4 regions of the Paraburkholderia sp. J10-1 genome follow, and region 1 is predicted to be linked to each of the others. Evidence: predicted binding sites of a transcription regulator. Region 1 holds the regulator's gene; each other region holds the start of a gene.
The links. Region 1 encodes HrcA, which represses chaperone genes, less so after heat shock. Its sites were predicted from a motif close to TTAGCACTCNNNNNNNNNGAGTGCTAA; they were not measured.
Positions count from the first base shown of each region.

Region 2: a site for HrcA is predicted at 2,015-2,041, ahead of groES (co-chaperone GroES). Genes of this name have one in related genera too.
Region 3: a site for HrcA is predicted at 2,894-2,920, ahead of groES (co-chaperone GroES). Genes of this name have one in related genera too.
Region 4: a site for HrcA is predicted at 1,851-1,877, ahead of rpoH (RNA polymerase sigma factor RpoH). Genes of this name have one in related genera too.

Region 1 is NZ_CAJMYW010000010.1:162,841-167,520, forward strand. It holds gene grpE (nucleotide exchange factor GrpE) at 1-437, opposite strand, end outside; gene U5A65_RS27900 (RNA-binding S4 domain-containing protein) at 990-1,397, opposite strand; gene hemH (ferrochelatase) at 1,435-2,502, opposite strand; gene hrcA (heat-inducible transcriptional repressor HrcA) at 2,742-3,761, opposite strand; gene U5A65_RS27915 (NAD kinase) at 3,995-4,680, shown strand, end outside.
Region 2 is NZ_CAJMYW010000007.1:54,575-59,254, reverse strand. It holds gene U5A65_RS21915 (family 2A encapsulin nanocompartment cargo protein cysteine desulfurase) at 1-1,806, shown strand, start outside; gene groES (co-chaperone GroES) at 2,074-2,364, shown strand; gene groL (chaperonin GroEL) at 2,387-4,021, shown strand; gene U5A65_RS21900 (sulfonate ABC transporter substrate-binding protein) at 4,087-4,680, opposite strand, start outside.
Region 3 is NZ_CAJMYW010000010.1:14,048-18,727, forward strand. It holds gene U5A65_RS27280 (hydroxymethylpyrimidine/phosphomethylpyrimidine kinase) at 1-677, shown strand, start outside; gene groL (chaperonin GroEL) at 826-2,466, opposite strand; gene groES (co-chaperone GroES) at 2,511-2,801, opposite strand; gene rfbF (glucose-1-phosphate cytidylyltransferase) at 3,859-4,629, shown strand; gene rfbG (CDP-glucose 4,6-dehydratase) at 4,629-4,680, shown strand, end outside.
Region 4 is NZ_CAJMYW010000004.1:408,824-413,503, forward strand. It holds gene U5A65_RS17010 (cytochrome ubiquinol oxidase subunit I) at 1-382, opposite strand, end outside; gene cydP (cytochrome oxidase putative small subunit CydP) at 369-671, opposite strand; gene rpoH (RNA polymerase sigma factor RpoH) at 860-1,795, opposite strand; gene U5A65_RS17025 (nuclear transport factor 2 family protein) at 2,374-2,757, shown strand; gene leuA (2-isopropylmalate synthase) at 2,898-4,544, opposite strand.

The DNA of each region.
Region 1 (4,680 bases):
ACGGGGTTGATGGCGAGGACACGGCCCTTCTCGAGCGCGCCGGTCAGCTGCTTGAGCGTGAGCTCGACGCCTTCGTTGACCTTGGCGAGGTCGTCCGAGTTATGAGCGAGCGCGGCTTCGAGGCTGTCCATGACCGGCAGCAGATGTTCGGCGAAGTTCTCGATGGCGAACTTGTGCGCCTTGGCGACGTCTTCCTGCGCGCGGCGGCGGACGTTCTCCGTCTCGGCCTTGGCCCGCACGAACGCGTCCTGCAATTCGGCGACCTTAGCCTGCGCTTCGGCCAGCGCGGCCTCGGCAAGGGCCGCGGCGTTCTGGTCCACGCCGCCTTGGGCTGCCTGCTCGGCCGCCTCAGCCGCTTGCGGCTGGGCTGCTGCTTGCGACGCCTCGTCCGCGGGCGTGGGGTTCTGGCTCGTCGGGTTCTCTTGCGTGTTTTCCATGTCGCTGAACGTCGTTGAATAGTGAAAAAGGGAACAAAGCGTCGGGCGCCGTTTCGGCGGCCCTCCCTGCTACACCGGCGACCGTTGCGCCGGCGCGACATTGGCTTTGTACATTGCGACAGCACATGGGTGCCGGATCGCTTGTTTCAAGAGGCTCCCGCGGCTTTTTTATACAGAGATCAAAGCCGCGAAACTGCCTGTAACAATCATTACTGCACCGCCGCAAAAATGAAATTGAGTACGGGACATCCCTGACCTACACTCAGGAACAGGTGCTGCTCACGGCGCGTTTACCCTGAGCCTGGCACCGCACCGAATGGGCCTGCGGTCAGCAAATTTGTTTAGCGGCTTCGCTGCACATAAAAACGCTAACCGGGCCCAGAAACTGGCCGTTTTGCCGCGATCCCAAGGGGAGTACCGTGAAACTGACCTTTGCCATATCGGTGGTCGCGCTGGTACTCATCGCCGGAACTACGACCATCTGCATGTCGGGCGCCGTGAACGAAAACACGACGGAATACGGGGGCGTGCACGCTACGATGGAAGCGCTGTTCAACCCTCACGCGAAAATTTGTCGATAGTGCGGCGGTCGCGCTTGGTCGGCCTGCCTTGCAACACGGCAGCCGGTTCGCGAAAGAGCCGGCGCCGCTCCTGTTCCGCCGCGCGCCTCTCGCGCCCGGCCTCGGTTTCCGCGTAGAGCGTTTGCGCGATGCTGGCCGGGCCGCGCACCTCGCAAATTCCCAGCACCTGCACTTCCCACACCACGTGATCGATCTCAATTTCGACGAGGTCGCCCACGCGCACGTCCTTCGATGCCTTCACGGCGTCGCCGCCAATGCGCACGTGCCCCTTGCCTACGGCGTCCGAGGCGAGCGAGCGCGTCTTGAAGAAGCGCGCCGCCCATAGCCATTTGTCGATGCGCAGCCGCGCGCCAGGTTCAGTCGAAATCTTGTAGTTCATCAGAGGCTTTCCGCAATGCGCCGCTCAATCTGCAGGGTCACGCCACCGCACCGGCCGGCGCCGCGGCCTGCACCGGCCAGCCCTGCAGGTGTTGCGCAACAATTTCGCCCAGCGCCGCGATCCACGCGTGCGAAGCGTTCAGGCACGGGATGCGATGGAATTCCTTGCCGCCGCCGTGCAGGAATTCGTCGCGCACTTCCATGCCGATTTCCTCGATGGTTTCAAGGCAATCGGCCGTGAAACCGGGGCAGAACACATCTGCGCGGCGCACGCCGCCGGCGCCCAGTTCCCGCAGCGTGGGCGCCGTATATGGCTGCAGCCACTGCGCCCTCCCGAAGCGCGACTGGAAGGTCACCCGGCATTCGACCGGCGTCAGTTCCAGCGCGTGCGTGAGTAGCGCGGCCGTTTGCTGGCACTGGTCGTGGTACGGGTCGCCCAGATCGAGCGTGCGGCTCGGCACGCCGTGAAAGCTCAGTACGAGGCGGTCGCCCGCCGCGAAATTGGGCTTGCCGTGCGCGTGCCAGTACTGATGCACCTGGGCCGCGAGCGCCGCGATATACGCCGGATGGTCGTGGTAGCCACGCACCGTGCGGACTTCCGGCTGGTTGCGCATGCGGCGCAGCGCGACGAAGGCCGCGTCGAACGCCGTGGCCGTGGTCGACGCCGAGTACTGCGGATACATCGGCACGAGCAGGATGCGTTCCGCGCCCGCCAGCTTGAGCTGGTTCAGCATCGCCGGGATGTCGGGCGTGCCGTAGCGCATCGCGTAATCGACGAGGACCGTGTAGTCGTTGATCTGCAGCAGATGGCGCAGGCCCTCGGTCTGCTTTTGCGTGTGCACGCGCAGCGGCGAGCCCTCGGGCGTCCAGACCGCCGCGTACTTCTTCGCCGACGAACGGCCGCGAAACGGCAGGATCAACGCGCGCAGGATGACCTGCCAGATCGGGGCCGGAATCTCGACCACGCGCGGATCGGACAGAAACTGCGCGAGATAGCGGCGCACGGCGCGCGGCGTGGGCGCGTCCGGCGTACCCAGGTTGATGAGCAGCACGGCGACGCGATGCGCCGCGGCGGACTGCGAAGGCCGCTCCAGGTCGAAACGCATAGGCGATCAGTGGCGCCGCGCGAGTGCGCAGCAACGGTTACACGAAACAATCATTATAGCGGGCGGTCCTGGCGGCCCAAACCGGCCCGCGCCGGCGCGGGTCGCCGTGCGTTGTCAGGGGTTGCCTGAGTTTGCCTGGCATTGGCCATTCGGCCGATGGCGCGCGGCAAGCGTTTCGGGGATGATCTTCGGAAAGACAGGTGTGCCTGATAGCCGATGCAGCGGGCCGGTGGCGGCGCTCAGTTCTGGCTGAGCGTGAGCGAGAGCAGGCGCGCGGTGATATCGACGATCGGAATCACCCGGTTGTACGCCATGCGCGTCGGCCCGATCACGCCGAGCGTACCGACGATCTTGCCGTTCACCTCGTAGGGCGCCGTCACCACGCTCATTTCCTCGATCGGCACGAGTTGGGACTCGCCGCCAATGAAAATCTGCACGCCCTGCGCGTGGCTCGAGACGTCGAGCAGCTGCAGGAGGCTGGTTTTCTGGTCGAACACGTCGAAGAGCTTGCGCAGGCGCGCCATGTCCGACGAAAGATCGGCCACTTCGAGCAGGTTGCGTTCGCCGGAAATGAGCAAGGTGTCGCCGCTTTCGGGCTCTTCGGTGCTCGCGGTCACGGCCGCGTGCATGAGCGAGGTCATGTCGCCGCGCAGCGCGTCGATTTCCTCGCGCAGGCGGCGGCGCACCTCGTCGAACGACAGGCCAGCGAAGTGCGCGTTGATGTAATTCGAAGCTTCGACGAGCTCGGAAGGCGAGAAGTCGCGCTGCGTCGCCATGATGCGGTTCTGCACATCGCCTTCGGGCGTCACGATGATCAGCAGGATGCGCTTGTCGGACAGGCGCATGAACTCGATCTGCTTGAACACGTGGCTGCGCCGGGGCGTCAGCACCACGCCCGCGAACTGCGAGAGGTTCGAGAGCACGCTGGCGGCGGCCGCCACCACCTTCTGCGGCTCGCCGGGGCGTAGCGTGGTCTTCACCGCGCGCGTCACCGCGTCGTCGTCGGAGCCGGGCTCGACGGTGAGCATGGTGTCGACGAACAGGCGATACCCGCGCGGCGTGGGCACACGCCCCGCCGACGTATGCGGGCTGGACACGAGACCCAGCTCCTCGAGGTCAGACATGACGTTGCGGATCGTCGCCGGGCTCAATTCCAGGCCGGAATAGCGCGACAGCGTGCGCGAGCCGACCGGCTGACCTTCGGCGATGTAGCGCTCGATCAGCGTTTTGAGGAGGGTTTGTGCGCGAGGATCTAGCATGACTCAAAATTTTAGCCTAACGGCGGGTTGGCCGCGAGTGCGCCGCCAGACCGTGCCTGGCGGGCGTACCTTCGGCTCGGGGTGCGGCGCCCCGGTACTTCGCGCGATAGCTCGCGCCTTGTCATCGCCGTGTCACCGGCGGCGGGCTGGAAGGCGTGGCGCGCAAGGCCCGGCGGGCCTGTCCCGGTCTGCGCCAGGTTCTTTTCGCGACGTGACTATGGTGTAATGCCGGCATGCAGATCCAGAAGATCCAGAGCCAGTTCAAGACTGTTGCGCTCGTTGGGCGCAGCAATACGCCAGGCATCGCCGAGCCGCTGATGGCGCTCGCCCAGACCATTTCGAAGCGCGGCTTCGAGGTCGTGTTCGAAGCGCAGACCGCAGAGGAAATCGGCACGCAAGGCTATCCCGCGCTGCAACCCGCCGAGATCGGGGCGCGCGCGGACGTGGCTGTCGTGCTCGGCGGCGACGGCACGATGCTCGGCATCGGCCGCCAGCTCGCGCCGTACCGCACGCCGCTCATCGGCATCAACCATGGGCGGCTCGGCTTCATTACCGACATCGCGTTCTCCGAGATGCAGGAAGTCGTGCCGCAACTGCTCGCGGGCTCGTTCGAGCGCGAGGAGCGTTCGCTGCTGGAGTCGCGCATCACGCGCGACGGCGACCCGATCTACCACGCGCTAGCCTTCAACGACGTGGTCGTGAACCGCAGCGGCTTTTCCGGCATGGCCGAGCTGCGCGTGAACGTGGATGGCCGCTTCATGTACAACCAGCGCTCGGACGGTTTGATCGTCGCGACGCCCACCGGCTCGACCGCTTACGCGCTCTCGTCGCAGGGGCCGATCCTGCATCCGCAGCTGCAAGGCATCGTGCTCGTGCCGATCGCGCCGCACGCGCTCTCGAACCGCCCGATCGTGCTGCC
Region 2 (4,680 bases), on a different contig from region 1:
CTCGCCTCGGTCAGCAATCCGGCGCCCGCGGGCTCGCCGCTCGCGGGACCGGCCGGCACAGGCACGGGCGTGCCGGGTTTCTCGCCGCCGCAGGGCAAGGTGCCGGGCGCGAACCTCGCGCCTTCCGCACCGACTCACGTGCTCTCGCTCGGCAACCGCGCACCGGCGCTCGCACCGCATGCGGCGGCGGCAAACGGACTGCCGGACAATGCCGTCGCAATCGCGCCCGCGCTGGAGCCACGCGTGGGCGGCGCGCTGCTCGGCGTGCCGCAGGCGTATGCGCCGGAGGAGCCGGTTCCGGTCGCAGTTGCGCCCAGCGAGCGCTCGCCGTTCTATTTCACGCAAGCGGACACGCACGGCTGGCGCCGGGAGGCGCAGGAGATCGAGGTGCCCTCGCGAGGCCTTGCTGCGCCGGAGACATTCGGACTGCCAGGCGAAGACACGCTGCGTGAACTGCTCGCGCTCAATCGACGGGACACCAATGGCCAGGATGGGCCTGCGCGATATTTCCTCGACGCAAGCGAGGGCGTCGCGCCCGGCACACGCACTGGCAGCGCCGCACAGGGCGACCTGCTGCGCGGCGCGCATCCGCCCTTCGACGTCAACGCCGTACGCCGCGACTTCCCGATCCTGCAGGAGCGGGTGAACGGCAAACAGCTGATCTGGTTCGACAACGCCGCCACGACGCACAAGCCTCAGGCCGTGATCGATCGTCTCGCGTACTTCTATGCGCACGAGAACTCGAACATTCACCGCGCCGCGCATGCTCTGGCCGCGCGCGCGACCGACGCCTACGAGCATGCCCGCAAAACGGTGCAGCGCTTCATCAACGCTGCGTCGCCCGAGGAGATCGTGTTCGTGCGAGGCACGACCGAGGCGATCAATCTGATCGCCAAGAGCTGGGGCGTGCAGAACGTCGGCGAGGGCGACGAGATCATCGTCTCGCACCTGGAGCATCACGCGAATATCGTGCCGTGGCAGCAGCTCGCGGCGCTCAAGGGCGCGAAGCTGCGCGTGATTCCCGTCGACGATTCGGGCCAGGTGTTGCTCGACGAGTATCGCAAGCTGCTCAACGACCGCACGAAGATCGTTGCGGTGACGCAGGTCTCGAACGCGCTCGGGACCGTGGTGCCGGTGCGGGAGATCGTGGAACTCGCACATCGCGCGGGCGCGAGAGCGCTCGTCGACGGCGCCCAGTCGATCTCGCACATGCGCGTGGACGTGCAGGCGCTCGACGCCGACTTCTTCGTGTTTTCCGGCCACAAGATTTACGGTCCGACCGGCATTGGCGTCGTGTACGGCAAACACGAGGTGCTTGAAGCCATGCCGCCGTGGCAAGGCGGCGGCAACATGATTCAGGACGTCACGTTCGAAAAGACGGTGTTTCATGGTGCACCCGCGCGCTTCGAAGCGGGCACGGGCAATATCGCGGATGCAGTGGGTCTCGGCGCGGCGCTCGACTACGTGAGCCGTATCGGCATCGAGAATATCGCCCGGTATGAGCACGACTTGCTTGCGTACGCAACGAGCGTGCTCGCGCCGGTGCCGGGCGTGCGTCTCGTCGGTACGGCGCGCGACAAAGCGAGCGTGCTCTCGTTCGTGCTGAAGGGGTATACGACCGAGGAGGTGGGGCAGGCGTTGAGCCGGGAAGGCATTGCCGTACGCGCCGGGCACCACTGTGCGCAGCCGATCTTGCGGCGTTTCGGTCTCGAAGCGAGCGTACGGCCTTCGCTTGCGTTCTACAACACCTGTGACGAGGTCGATGCGCTGGTGTCTGTCGTGCGTGCTCTGGCGCCACGTCAATAACAAAACGCGGGGCGCATGCGCCCCGCGTTTTCTCCTTGTTGCGCGGCTTGACCGGTGCTCGCGCAACCATCGCCTCCATCCCCTTCATCGCCGCGCTATCGAACCGCGAGTCGCGTCACCGCGATATCCATAGGCGCGTTCGCGAGATATCCATCTGCCAATTCGTTATTGGAGCGCCGCTCGCGCGCTTTCTATACTGGGCTTTCCATCAGCACTCGCATGTGGCGAGTGCCAATCTCATCGAGAACACCCCGGAGAAAGCCGCCCATGAGCCTGCGCCCCTTGCACGATCGCGTGATCGTCAAACGACTCGACCAGGAAACCCGCACCGCGTCGGGCATCGTCATTCCCGATAGCGCCGCGGAAAAGCCCGATCAGGGCGAGGTGCTCGCCGTGGGTCCGGGCCGTCGCGACAACGACGGCCGCCGCATTGCGCCGGACCTGAACGTGGGCGACCGCGTGCTGTTCGGCAAGTACGCGGGGCAAACCGTGAAAGTCGATGGGAACGAGCTGCTCGTACTGCGCGAAGAAGACATCGTCGCAGTCGTGAATCAATAACGGAACCTGAGAGACCATCACTATGGCAACCAAAGACATCGTATTCGGCGACCTCGCCCGCACCAAACTCATTGAAGGCGTGAACCTGCTCGCCGACGCCGTAAAGGTCACGCTCGGCCCGAAGGGGCGTAACGTCGTGCTGGAACGCAGCTTCGGCGCACCCGTCGTGACCAAGGACGGCGTGTCGGTCGCGAAGGAAATCGAGCTGGCCGACAAGCTGCAGAACATCGGCGCGCAGATCGTCAAGGAAGTCGCCTCGAAAACCAGCGACGCGGCTGGCGACGGCACCACGACGGCCACGGTGCTGGCTCAAGCCATCGTGCGCGAGGGCCAGAAGTACGTGGCCGCCGGGCTCAACCCGCTCGATTTGAAGCGCGGCATCGACAAGGCCGTGCTGGCGGCCGTGGAGGAGCTGAAGAAGATCAGCAAGCCCACGACCACGAGCAAGGAGATCGCACAGGTCGCGACCATCTCGGCCAATGGCGAGGAGTCGATCGGCCAGCGCATTGCCGAGGCGATCGACCGGGTGGGCAAGGAAGGCGTGATCACGGTGGAAGACGGCAAGTCGCTCGCCGACGAACTCGACGTCGTGGAAGGCCTGCAGTTCGACCGCGGCTATCTCTCGCCGTACTTCATCAACAATCCCGACAAGCAGATCGCGGAACTCGAAAACCCGTTCATTCTGCTGCACGACAAGAAGATCTCGAACATTCGCGACTTGCTGCCGGTGCTCGAACAGGTCGCGAAAGCGGGCCGGCCGCTCTTGCTCATTGCCGAGGACATCGAGGGCGAAGCGCTCGCCACGCTCGTCGTCAACAACATTCGCGGCGTACTCAAGACGGTTGCCGTGAAGGCCCCCGGCTTTGGCGACCGCCGCAAGGCACTGCTCGAAGATATCGCGATTCTCACCGGTGGCCAGGTGATCGCGGAGGAAACGGGCCTCACGCTGGAGAAGGCCACGCTGCAGGAGCTGGGACAGGCCAAGCGCATCGAGGTGGGCAAGGAGAGCACGACCGTGATCGACGGCGCGGGCGAAGCGGCCGGCATCGAAGCGCGCGTGAAGCAGATTCGCGCGCAGATCGAGGAAGCCACGTCCGACTACGATCGCGAGAAGCTCCAGGAGCGCGTGGCGAAGCTCGCGGGCGGCGTGGCGGTGATCAAGGTGGGCGGCGCGACCGAGATCGAAGTGAAGGAAAAGAAGGACCGCGTGGACGACGCGCTGCACGCCACGCGCGCGGCCGTGGAAGAGGGCATCGTGCCGGGCGGCGGCGTCGCGCTGATCCGTGTGCGCCAGGCGATTCTCGACGTGAAGGGCAACAACGCCGACCAGACAGCGGGCGTGAAAATCGTGCTGCGCGCGCTGGAGGAGCCGCTGCGCCAGATCGTCACGAATGCGGGCGAAGAGGCGAGCGTCGTGGCGGCGCGTGTCGCGGAAGGCTCCGGCAACTTCGGCTACGACGCAGCCACAGGCGAATACGGCGACCTCGTCGAGAAGGGCGTGCTCGACCCGACCAAGGTCACGCGCACGGCGCTGCAAAACGCGGCTTCGGTGGCGGGCCTTTTGCTCACGACCGACGCGACCGTGCACGAAGCGCCCAAAGCCGGAGCTGCGACGGCGCCGGCCGGCGGTCCTGGCGGTGCGGACTTGGGTTTCTGAAGCGCGCTGCACGCGCCATGCGCCCGGACCGCTGCACATGGCGGCGGTTCGTGGCGCAGGCGCGTTCAGGCCGAGCGCCAGCGCGCGTCGGCCACGACGAGCTTCTTCGGAATGAGCTTGAGACCGGAGAAGGTGTCGGCGATCTGCTGCTGGTAGGCGAGCGTGGCGGCATCGATGGGCTGCACGCCATATCCCGCACGCTTGAGCGCGACTTCGAGCGTCGGCGCATCGAGCCCCACGAGAGGTGAAAGCTGCGTGGCCACGGCGGGCACATTGTCGCGCGCCCACGTGTCCACCGCGCCGATCTCGTCGAGCAGCGCGTGGATGATCGGCGCGTGCGCATTCGCGAAGCCGCGGCTCGCAATGTAGTACTGCGTATTGCGCACGAGGCTCTCACCGTTTGCGATCGAGCGCGCGTTCGCCTGGCGTTCGATGGCCGCGAGGTACGGGTCCCAGATCACCCATGCATCGACGCTGCGGCTCGTGAATGCGGCGCGCGCATCGGCGGGCGCGAGATAGATTGGCTGAATCTCTTCGTACTTCAGGTTGGCCTTCTCGAGCGCTTTGACGAGCAGATAATGCACGTTCGAGCCCTTGTTCAGCGCCACGCGCTTGCCGCGCAGGTCGGCGCTCGTACGGATCGGCGAGTCCTGGTGCAC
Region 3 (4,680 bases), 150 kb from region 1:
GCCTCGATCCGGAAACCGTCGCCACCCAGGCGCGCATGCTGCTCGAAGACATGCCCATCGCGGCGTTCAAGGTGGGCGCTGGCGCGCGCGCCGAAGTCGTGAGCGCGATCGCGGAAGTGGTCGCCGACTACGACGACGTGCCGCTGATCCTCGCCCCCGACTTCACGCTCGACGACGAACACGTGCTCGCCGCCGACGAACTGCGCGAAGCCATGGCCGACCTGCTCGTGCCGCAGACCACGCTGCTTGTTGCCGATTCCGCAACGCTCATCGCGCTCGCGCAGCCGGACGGCGACGCGGAAGCGCCCAGCGTCGACGCGGCTATCGCGCACCTGCTCGCCACGGGCTGCGAGTACATTCTGGCGATGGAAACGGGCACGCATCGCGTGGTCAACACGCTGTATTGCGAAGACGGCCAGCTGCGCCAGGATCTGTGGGACCGCTCCACGCAGCCGATGATGGGCGTGACCGACACGCTCGGCGCCGCCATTGCCGCACTGCTCGCGAACGGCCAGGAGCCGCCCGAGGCCGTGCGCGAGGCGCAGGAATATGTGTATCAGGCCGTGCAGAGTGCGTTCAGGCCGGGCATGGGGGCGTGGCTGCCCGACCGCTTCTTCTGGGCGCGCAGCAACGACTCGGACGCGGACGAAGCCTCGCCCGGCGAAGCGAAGCAATAACGCTCGCGGCGCGGCGGCGCGTGAACCACGCGCAAACCGCACAGACGAAAAAAACCCGCATCGCTGCGGGTTTTTTCTTTCTGGGCTGGGGAAACACACCTCGCGGCGTGTCCCCCGCACTTCGATGTAATTTCGGCGCAAGCCGTAATTACATGTCCATGCCCATGCCACCCATGCCGCCGGGCATGCCGCCAGCCATCGGAGCATCTTCCTTCGGCACTTCAGCAACAGCTGCGTCCGTCGTCAGGAGCAGGCCAGCAACCGAAGCTGCGTTTTGCAGCGCGGTGCGCGTGACCTTCGTCGGGTCGACCACGCCGGCTTCAACCATGTCGACGTATTCGCCGGTCGCTGCGTTGTAGCCGTAGTTGCCCGAACCAGCGGCAACCGCTGCCACGACCACCGACGCTTCTTCGCCGCCGTTCGTGACGATCTGGCGCAGCGGCTCTTCCATCGCGCGCAGGACGATCTTGATACCAGCGTCCTGGTCTGCGTTGGCGCCCTTCACGTTGGCGATTGCCGTACGTGCACGGATCAGCGCAACGCCGCCGCCCGGGACGATGCCTTCTTCAACGGCAGCGCGGGTTGCGTGCAGCGCGTCTTCCACGCGTGCCTTCTTTTCCTTCATTTCGACTTCGGTCGCAGCGCCGACCTTGATCACTGCCACGCCGCCTGCCAGCTTGGCAACGCGCTCTTGCAGCTTTTCACGGTCGTAGTCCGACGTCGCTTCTTCGATTTGCGTGCGGATTTGCTTCACGCGCGCTTCGATGTTCACGGCTTCGCCAGCGCCGTCGATGATCGTCGTGTTTTCCTTGCCCACTTCGATGCGCTTCGCTTGACCGAGTTCGTTCAGCGTTGCCTTTTCGAGCGTGAGGCCGGTTTCTTCCGCGATGACTTGACCGCCGGTCAGGATCGCGATGTCTTCCAGCATGGCCTTGCGACGGTCGCCGAAGCCCGGAGCCTTGACGGCAACGGTCTTCAGGATGCCGCGGATGTTGTTGACGACCAGCGTTGCGAGCGCTTCGCCTTCGACGTCTTCAGCGATGATCAAGAGCGGACGGCCAGCCTTCGCGACTTGTTCCAGAACCGGCAGCAGATCACGGATGTTCGAGATCTTCTTGTCGAACAGCAGGACGAACGGGCTTTCCAGCACGGCGACTTGCTTGTCCGGGTTGTTGATGAAGTACGGCGAGAGGTAGCCGCGGTCGAACTGCATACCTTCGACGACTTCCAGCTCGTCTTGCAGCGACTTGCCGTCTTCGACGGTGATGACGCCTTCCTTGCCAACCTTGTCCATCGCTTCAGCGATACGGTCGCCGATCGACGTGTCGCTGTTGGCCGAGATCGAGCCGACTTGAGCGATTTCCTTGTTGGTCGTGCAGGGCTTGCTGACCTTGCGCAGCTCTTCGATTGCTGCTGCGACGGCCTTGTCGATGCCGCGCTTCAGGTCCATCGGGTTCATGCCCGATGCGACGTACTTCATGCCTTCGCGGACGATCGACTGGGCCAGAACCGTAGCCGTCGTCGTGCCGTCACCGGCATTGTCGCTGGTCTTGGAAGCGACTTCCTTGACCATTTGCGCGCCCATGTTCTGGAGCTTGTCCTTGAGCTCGATTTCCTTTGCGACCGAGACACCGTCCTTGGTGACCGTCGGGCCGCCGAACGAGCGCTCGAGCACCACGTTGCGGCCCTTCGGACCCAGCGTGACCTTCACTGCGTTGGCGAGAATGTTCACGCCTTCAACCATCTTGGAACGGGCGGAATCGCCGAACACGACGTCTTTAGCTGCCATCTTCTAACTCCTTGAATTCTTGAATAGTGAGCGGTGGAATGAACTTACTTGTTCACCACGGCCATGATGTCTTCTTCGCGCATCACGAGCAGTTCGTTGCCATCGACCTTGACGGTCTGGCCAGCGTACTTGCCGAACAGGACGCGATCGCCGACCTTCACGTCGAGCGCGATCAGGGCGCCCTTGTCGTCGCGCTTGCCCGGGCCGATGGCCAGGACTTCGCCTTGATCCGGCTTTTCTGCCGCTGCGTCCGGGATCACGATGCCCGAAGCGGTCTTGGTTTCTTGATCCAGGCGCTTGACGATCACGCGATCATGCAAAGGACGAAGGTTCATGGATGTTCCTCTGTTGATTGGGACTTGAAGAGACTCAAGAAAACCTGGCTGCCGGCAACCGCCAGCCAGAGATGTTTGTGCACCGAGCGTTGTTAGCACTCTCATGCGGTGAGTGCTAATTATATGGACGAGTGGTGACAAATTCAAGAAGGGGGGCGGAACGCGGGGCGGAGCCTATCGACCTACGGGAATGCACTCAATCTGGCACTTTTTCAAACCAAACCCAATGGCGGGAGGCCAACCGACCGAGGCGATTCGCATAATTTCTCAATTAAAACAAAGCAGTAGACAGAGGAAACCGCTGCTTCGAATCGCAAATCGCCAATCTCCGCTTCCCGCAATCCCGATGCGAGAACAAGACAATGCAGCACCTCCCAGGCGTGGACGGCATGGGGAAATCCCCAATCTCGCCGGGGCCCTGGGACGCGAGCCGCCCCGAGCACCCCGAACTGGCCGCTACCAATACGCATAATTGATCCGAATTTCCCGCCTTGCAGTTTCCAAACACAGGCACTCGGTTCGGCGCTCCCCGCCCCGCCGGCCTCGCCTCGCGGTGCCGCGCGATGTCAGCGCGTCCATCCTTTGTGCTAACGGGCCAGATCTGTCGACAACCCGAGGCGGCCCAACCGTTGTCGTTCCGCCGCTGCTTTCGAGCATTGGCGGTGACACTATACGGTCGACGCAGATGATCGCTTCCGGGAATTAGAAGGCACGGCACGGACTGCGGCGCCGCAATTGGGTAAGCCGAGCGTTTCGCCAACACGCCCCTTGGGAAGGTCGGTCGATCGCTCCGACGCAGGTAACGCGAAGCGCGCCGTCAGCCTCCCCATCGCCAAGCGCAGGCCGCTATCTTATAATGTTCAACCGGTCAATCCAGTCACAGGTCAGCCGTCAAATAAACTAGTCCAGGCGCGAGCCGGCAACCGACTTTCACGTCGGTGTCTGATACAACGGATCGCTCGAACCGCAGCCATCTCATAAACTTAATGACCGGCGTTGCATGCCACCGATCAGACGATGCTTCTCGCGTAAGCCGTCGATGCCGCAAAGGATCCAAATGAAAGCCGTAATTCTCGCTGGCGGGCTTGGAACCCGAATCTCTGAAGATACGGTCAATCGTCCCAAACCGATGATTGAAGTCGGCGGAAAGCCAATTCTGTGGCACATCATGAAGATCTACTCAGCGCATGGCGTCAACGAATTCGTGATTTGTTGCGGCTACAAAGGCTACGTAATTAAGGAATACTTCGCAAATTATTTTCTGCATATGTCTGATGTGACGTTCGACATGCGCAGCAATGAAATGCAGGTGCATCAACAGTACGCCGAACCATGGAGAGTGACTCTAGTAGATACCGGGGAGGCGACGATGACGGGCGGTCGGTTACGCCGCGTGAGAGAGTTTGTGAAAGACGAAGACGCGTTCTGCTTCACATATGGAGACGGCGTGGGTGATATCGATATCTCTTCGCTTGTCGAGTATCACACCCAGACAGGAACGCTCGCGACGCTCACCGCAACCTACCCGCCGGGTCGTTTTGGCGCACTCGATATCCGCGACAACAAAGTCAGCTCCTTCAGGGAGAAACCGAAAGGTGATGGCGGCATGATCAATGGAGGCTTTTTTGTATTGTCTCCAAAGGTCATCGATCTCATCCCAGACGATGACTGCGTGTGGGAGCGGGAGCCGCTTGAAATCCTCGCAAAAGACGGGCAGCTCTCAGCGTACGAGCACGATGGATTCTGGCAGCCCATGGACACATTGCGCGACAAGACATATCTCGAAGAGCTCTGGCAGACTGGTAACGCTCCCTGGAAGGTTTGGTGATGAACGCTTCGTTCTGGCACGGCAAGAAAGTCTTTTTGACAGGACATACCG
Region 4 (4,680 bases), on a different contig from region 1:
GCGCGCCTTTCGACAGGCGATTCCAGCCGAAAAAGAACAACCCGACAAAGGTCGATTCGAGGAAGAACGCCGCGAGCCCTTCCACGGCGAGCGGCACGCCGAAAATGTCGCCCACGTAGTGCGAGTAGTACGACCAGTTGGTGCCGAACTGGAACTCCATCGTGAGGCCGGTGGTGACGCCCATCGCGAAGTTGATGGCGAAGAGCTTGCCCCAAAACTGCGTCATGTCCTTGTAGATCACCTTGCCGGTCATCACGTACACAGACTCCATGATGACGAGCAGCCACGAGAGGCCGAGCGTGAGCGGCACGAAGAGGAAGTGGTAGAGCGCGGTGATGGCGAACTGAAGACGCGAGAGTTCCACCGATTCAATCGCGGGCATGACGGTCTCCTCGTTGTGGCGGCATGGCCGGAGGTTGGGACACGGACGGCTGGGGCCTTGATGCCGTGGGCACGGCCAGGATGGCCTGCGCGACAGCGGCAGGCGGCATGTTCATGTCTTCTGCCTGCGGGTGACTGAAGAATGCGTATTTGAGCGCCATCAGCAGGACAAGCTTGATGACGAGAACGAGGGCAATATCGCGCGCAAAGGTGGGGCCGCGCATCCACTGGAAGATGCGCGTGCGCAGCAACGACGGTGCGCGCTGGCGTTGACCGGATGCCGGGATCATGACGACGGGTGCCCTCGAACGCGTTACGAGGCCAGACCGCGGCGCGGCCTCTGGCTCACCACCTCGAAATCATCTTAGGGTGGAATCAGCGCGGCCGGTGCGAAGGTGCGCAGCTTTCGGAGCGCGCAAAAGAAAAACCCCGTTCGCGGGAACGGGGTTTTCGGTTTGGCTTTTAGACCTGCTGCGGCTTACGCGTAGTCGGCGAGCGCGGTGCGCATCTTCTTCATGGCGCTTGCTTCGATCTGGCGAATGCGCTCGGCCGAAACGCCGAACTCGTCGGCCAGTTCGTGCAGCGTCGAGCCGCCCGAACCGTCGTCGTCGACGTTGAGCCAGCGCGCCTCGATGATGCGGCGGCTGCGCGCGTCGAGCGCTTCCAGCGCGCTCGCAATGCCGTCGGACTGCAGGCGGTCGCGCGAACGTGCGGCCAGCACGGCGCTCGGCTCGTTATGCGAGTCGGCGAGCCAGGCGATCGGGGCGTACGACTCCTCGCCGTCCTCGGTCTGGCCTTCTAGCGCAATGTCGGCACCCGACAGGCGCGTTTCCATCTCCACGACCTCTTCGCGCTTCACGTTCAGTTCCTGCGCGAGGCCGTCGATTTCCTCCGGCGTGAACGACTGCAGGCCCTGCTTGTGGCTGCGCAGGTTGAAGAACAGCTTGCGCTGCGCCTTGGTCGTGGCGACCTTCACCATGCGCCAGTTGCGCAGGATGTATTCGTGGATCTCAGCCTTGATCCAGTGCATCGCGTACGACACGAGCCGCACGTTCTGCTCGGGGTCGAAGCGCTTCACGGCCTTCATCAGACCGATGTTGCCTTCCTGGATCAGGTCGGCGTGCGGCAGGCCGTAGCCGAGATAATTACGCGCAATCGACACGACGAGGCGCAGGTGCGACAGCACCAGGCGGCGCGCACCTTCAAGATTGTTTTGCTCGCGAAACTCGGTCGCGAACTGACGCTCTTCCTGGGGCGTCAGCATCGGGATCCGGTTCACGGCTTGAATATAGGCGTCGATGTTGCCCAGCTGGCCGGGCAACAGGGAAGCATTCGCGAGCGCCAATGAGCCCCCGGCCTTGGCCGACGACGGGCTCAGCGTACTCGGAAGGGTCATGGTCATTGCGTTGCTCACGTAGCGAACTCCTCAGGAATCTTGCAAAAGTCAGACACCGACTCCACGGTGGATGTTAGCACTCTGAATCACCGAGTGCTAATACTTGGAGTCTGTAGGGGCTTCAAGGTTCCTTGATTCCTATCGAAATGGTTGTATCGATAGATTACACTAAACGCCGGCGATCAAGCGGGGCGGGGCCTCGCGCCCGGCGCAGGCCAGCGCAAAGGGCAGGCCGAAGGAACACTCTAGAACGGGACAGCAGTCCGGCGCGGAGGCGCGGGAGATAAAGGGTTGAATCAAGGGGCTCTCGACGGAGCCGCGCAGCGCTCGGACTTTGCCACAGAATCTGATGAATAGACATCGGACGAAGCTGAAAGTGCTGCGCTGCGACATCAGGGCGCGGCTGCGGGGACGCGGCTGCCGCCATGCGCGGTTTTCACCGGACGCGTGGCTTATGCGCCATACATGGGGGCGTTGTCTTTGATCGCAAGTATCCTTGCGTGAAATCCTGGTATAAATTTCAGCCAGACATATGCGGAAAATCTTCGGCGTGGGGCTGCGCTCAGGCGCGGGCCGGCGCGCAAGGGGCTTGAGCGATGGCGGCAAAACTAATCGATGCGATTCGCGGACTTGAGCGCGAGCGCTTTCGCGCGATGGTTGATGGCGACGGCACGTCGCTGGACCAGTTGCTGTCCGATCACGCGACCTTCGTCCACACCAACGGCAAACGCGAGACCAAGCAGCAGTTCATCGATGCGATCACGGCGGGCCGCCGCCGCTACCGCCAGATCGAGATCCAGTCGCAGGACGTGCTTCAAGCCGGAAACGAGGCCTGCGTGGTCTCCGGCCGCGTGCTGATCGAGATGGAAGCGAACAACGGTGCGCTGCTCTTTCCGATTGCCTACACGGCGATCCAGACACAGGAGGGTGGTCACTGGCGTCTGCTCGCATGGCAGGCGACGCGTTGCGCGATCGAGTGACGACCGGTAAGTCCACTCGCTGGAACGCCGCTTAGGCGCTTCAGGCGCACGCCGGCGGCCCGTTTTGCCGCCGGCGCTCAACATGCCGCCGATTTCCCTGCTTGACTTCAAACTGCTTGTGTTGCCGCGCGCGGTGGGTGTCAGGCCGCCACGCGCTGGTCTACCGGCGTCCAGGCCGCACGATTCACTGCGCTGACCACTGCCGCCACGCTCGCATGAACAGCGTCGTCGCCCACGCCCACGCCGTGGCGCAGCGGCTGGCCACCCACACGCGCACCGACGAATACGGCCGTGCCACCCTGCGCCGTGCGCTCGCTCTCGAACGAGGTGATTTCGATACGCTCGCCCGCCATTGCCGCGATTGCGGCGGCCACGGCTTGCGCATGCGCCTCATCGGCGCTCGCGGCAGCCGGCATGGCCACGTCGCGGCCTTCCCAGCGCACACGGCCTGAACCCACGTTGGCGGCCGGCCCGCGCGTTTCGAAGTACTCACGCGCGAACAGCGCGCAGACGGCATCGCCCGTGATTTCCTCGCCCGACGTATCGGCGACGGTCTGCACGGCGTGGCTGAACTCGATCTGCACGCGGCGCGGCGGCGTGAAGCCCATGCCGCGCTCGAGCAGATACGTCGCGCCGCCCTTGCCCGACTGGCTGTTCACGCGGATCACCGCGTCATAGCTGCGGCCGAGATCGGCGGGATCGATCGGGAGATAGGGCACTTCCCAAACCGCGTCGGGCCGTTGCTGCGCGAAGCCCTTGCGGATCGCGTCCTGGTGCGAGCCCGAGAACGCCGTGAACACGAGATCGCCCGCATACGGATGGCGCGGGTGCACGGGCAACTGGTTGCAGCGCTCGACCACGCGGCGCACGGCGTCGATGTCGGAGAAGTCGAGGCCCGGGTCGATGCCCTGGGTGTAGAGGTTCATTGCGAGCGTGACGAGATCGACGTTGCCGGTGCGTTCGCCATTGCCGAACAGGCAGCCTTCGATGCGATCCGCGCCCGCGAGCAGCGCCATTTCGGCGGCGGCCACCGCCGTGCCGCGGTCGTTATGCGGATGTACCGAGAGGACGATGCTGTCGCGGTACGCGAGGTTGCGGTCCATCCACTCGATCTGGTCGGCATAGACGTTGGGCATCGCCGCTTCGACGGTCGCCGGGAGATTCACGATCATCTTGTGATCGCGCGTGGGGCGCCACGTCTGGGCCACCGCATCGCACACTTCGCGCGCGAAGGTCAGCTCGGTCATGCTGAACGTTTCGGGCGAATATTGGTAAATCCAGTGAGTTTGCGGGTTCTTGTCGGCATGTTCGCGGATAATGCGCGTGCCTTCGACCGCGAGCGCCTTGACTTCTTCCTTCGACTGGCCGAACACGATCTTGCGAAACGACGGGCAGATCGCGTTGTAAAGGTGGACGATCGCGCGCGGCACGCCTTCGAGCGCTTCGAACGTGCGGGCGATCAGTTCTTCGCGCGACTGCACGAGCACTTCGATCGTCACGTCCTCGGGAATGCGCTTTTCCTCGATCAGCTTGCGCACGAAATCGAAGTCGGTCTGCGACGCGGACGGAAAGCCGACTTCGATTTCCTTGAAGCCGATCGCGACGAGCATCTCGAAGAACTCGGTCTTCTGCTCGATGCTCATCGGCTCGATCAGCGACTGGTTGCCGTCGCGCAGGTCGGTACTCATCCAGATCGGCGCGCGTTCGACGGTGCGCGTCGGCCATTTACGGCCGTTCAAGCGGATGGCGGGGAAGGGGCGGTACTTCTCGGCGGGATTACGCAACATGACGAGCCTCGTTCTTCGTGTTGTCGTATGCGATGGCGGTCGGCAGCGGGCGGCTGGCGGGCTGGCGACGGAGCACGATGCGCGAAACTTCATGCGTACGGGCGGCAACCGCGGACGCGAAGAAGACGGCCACGGT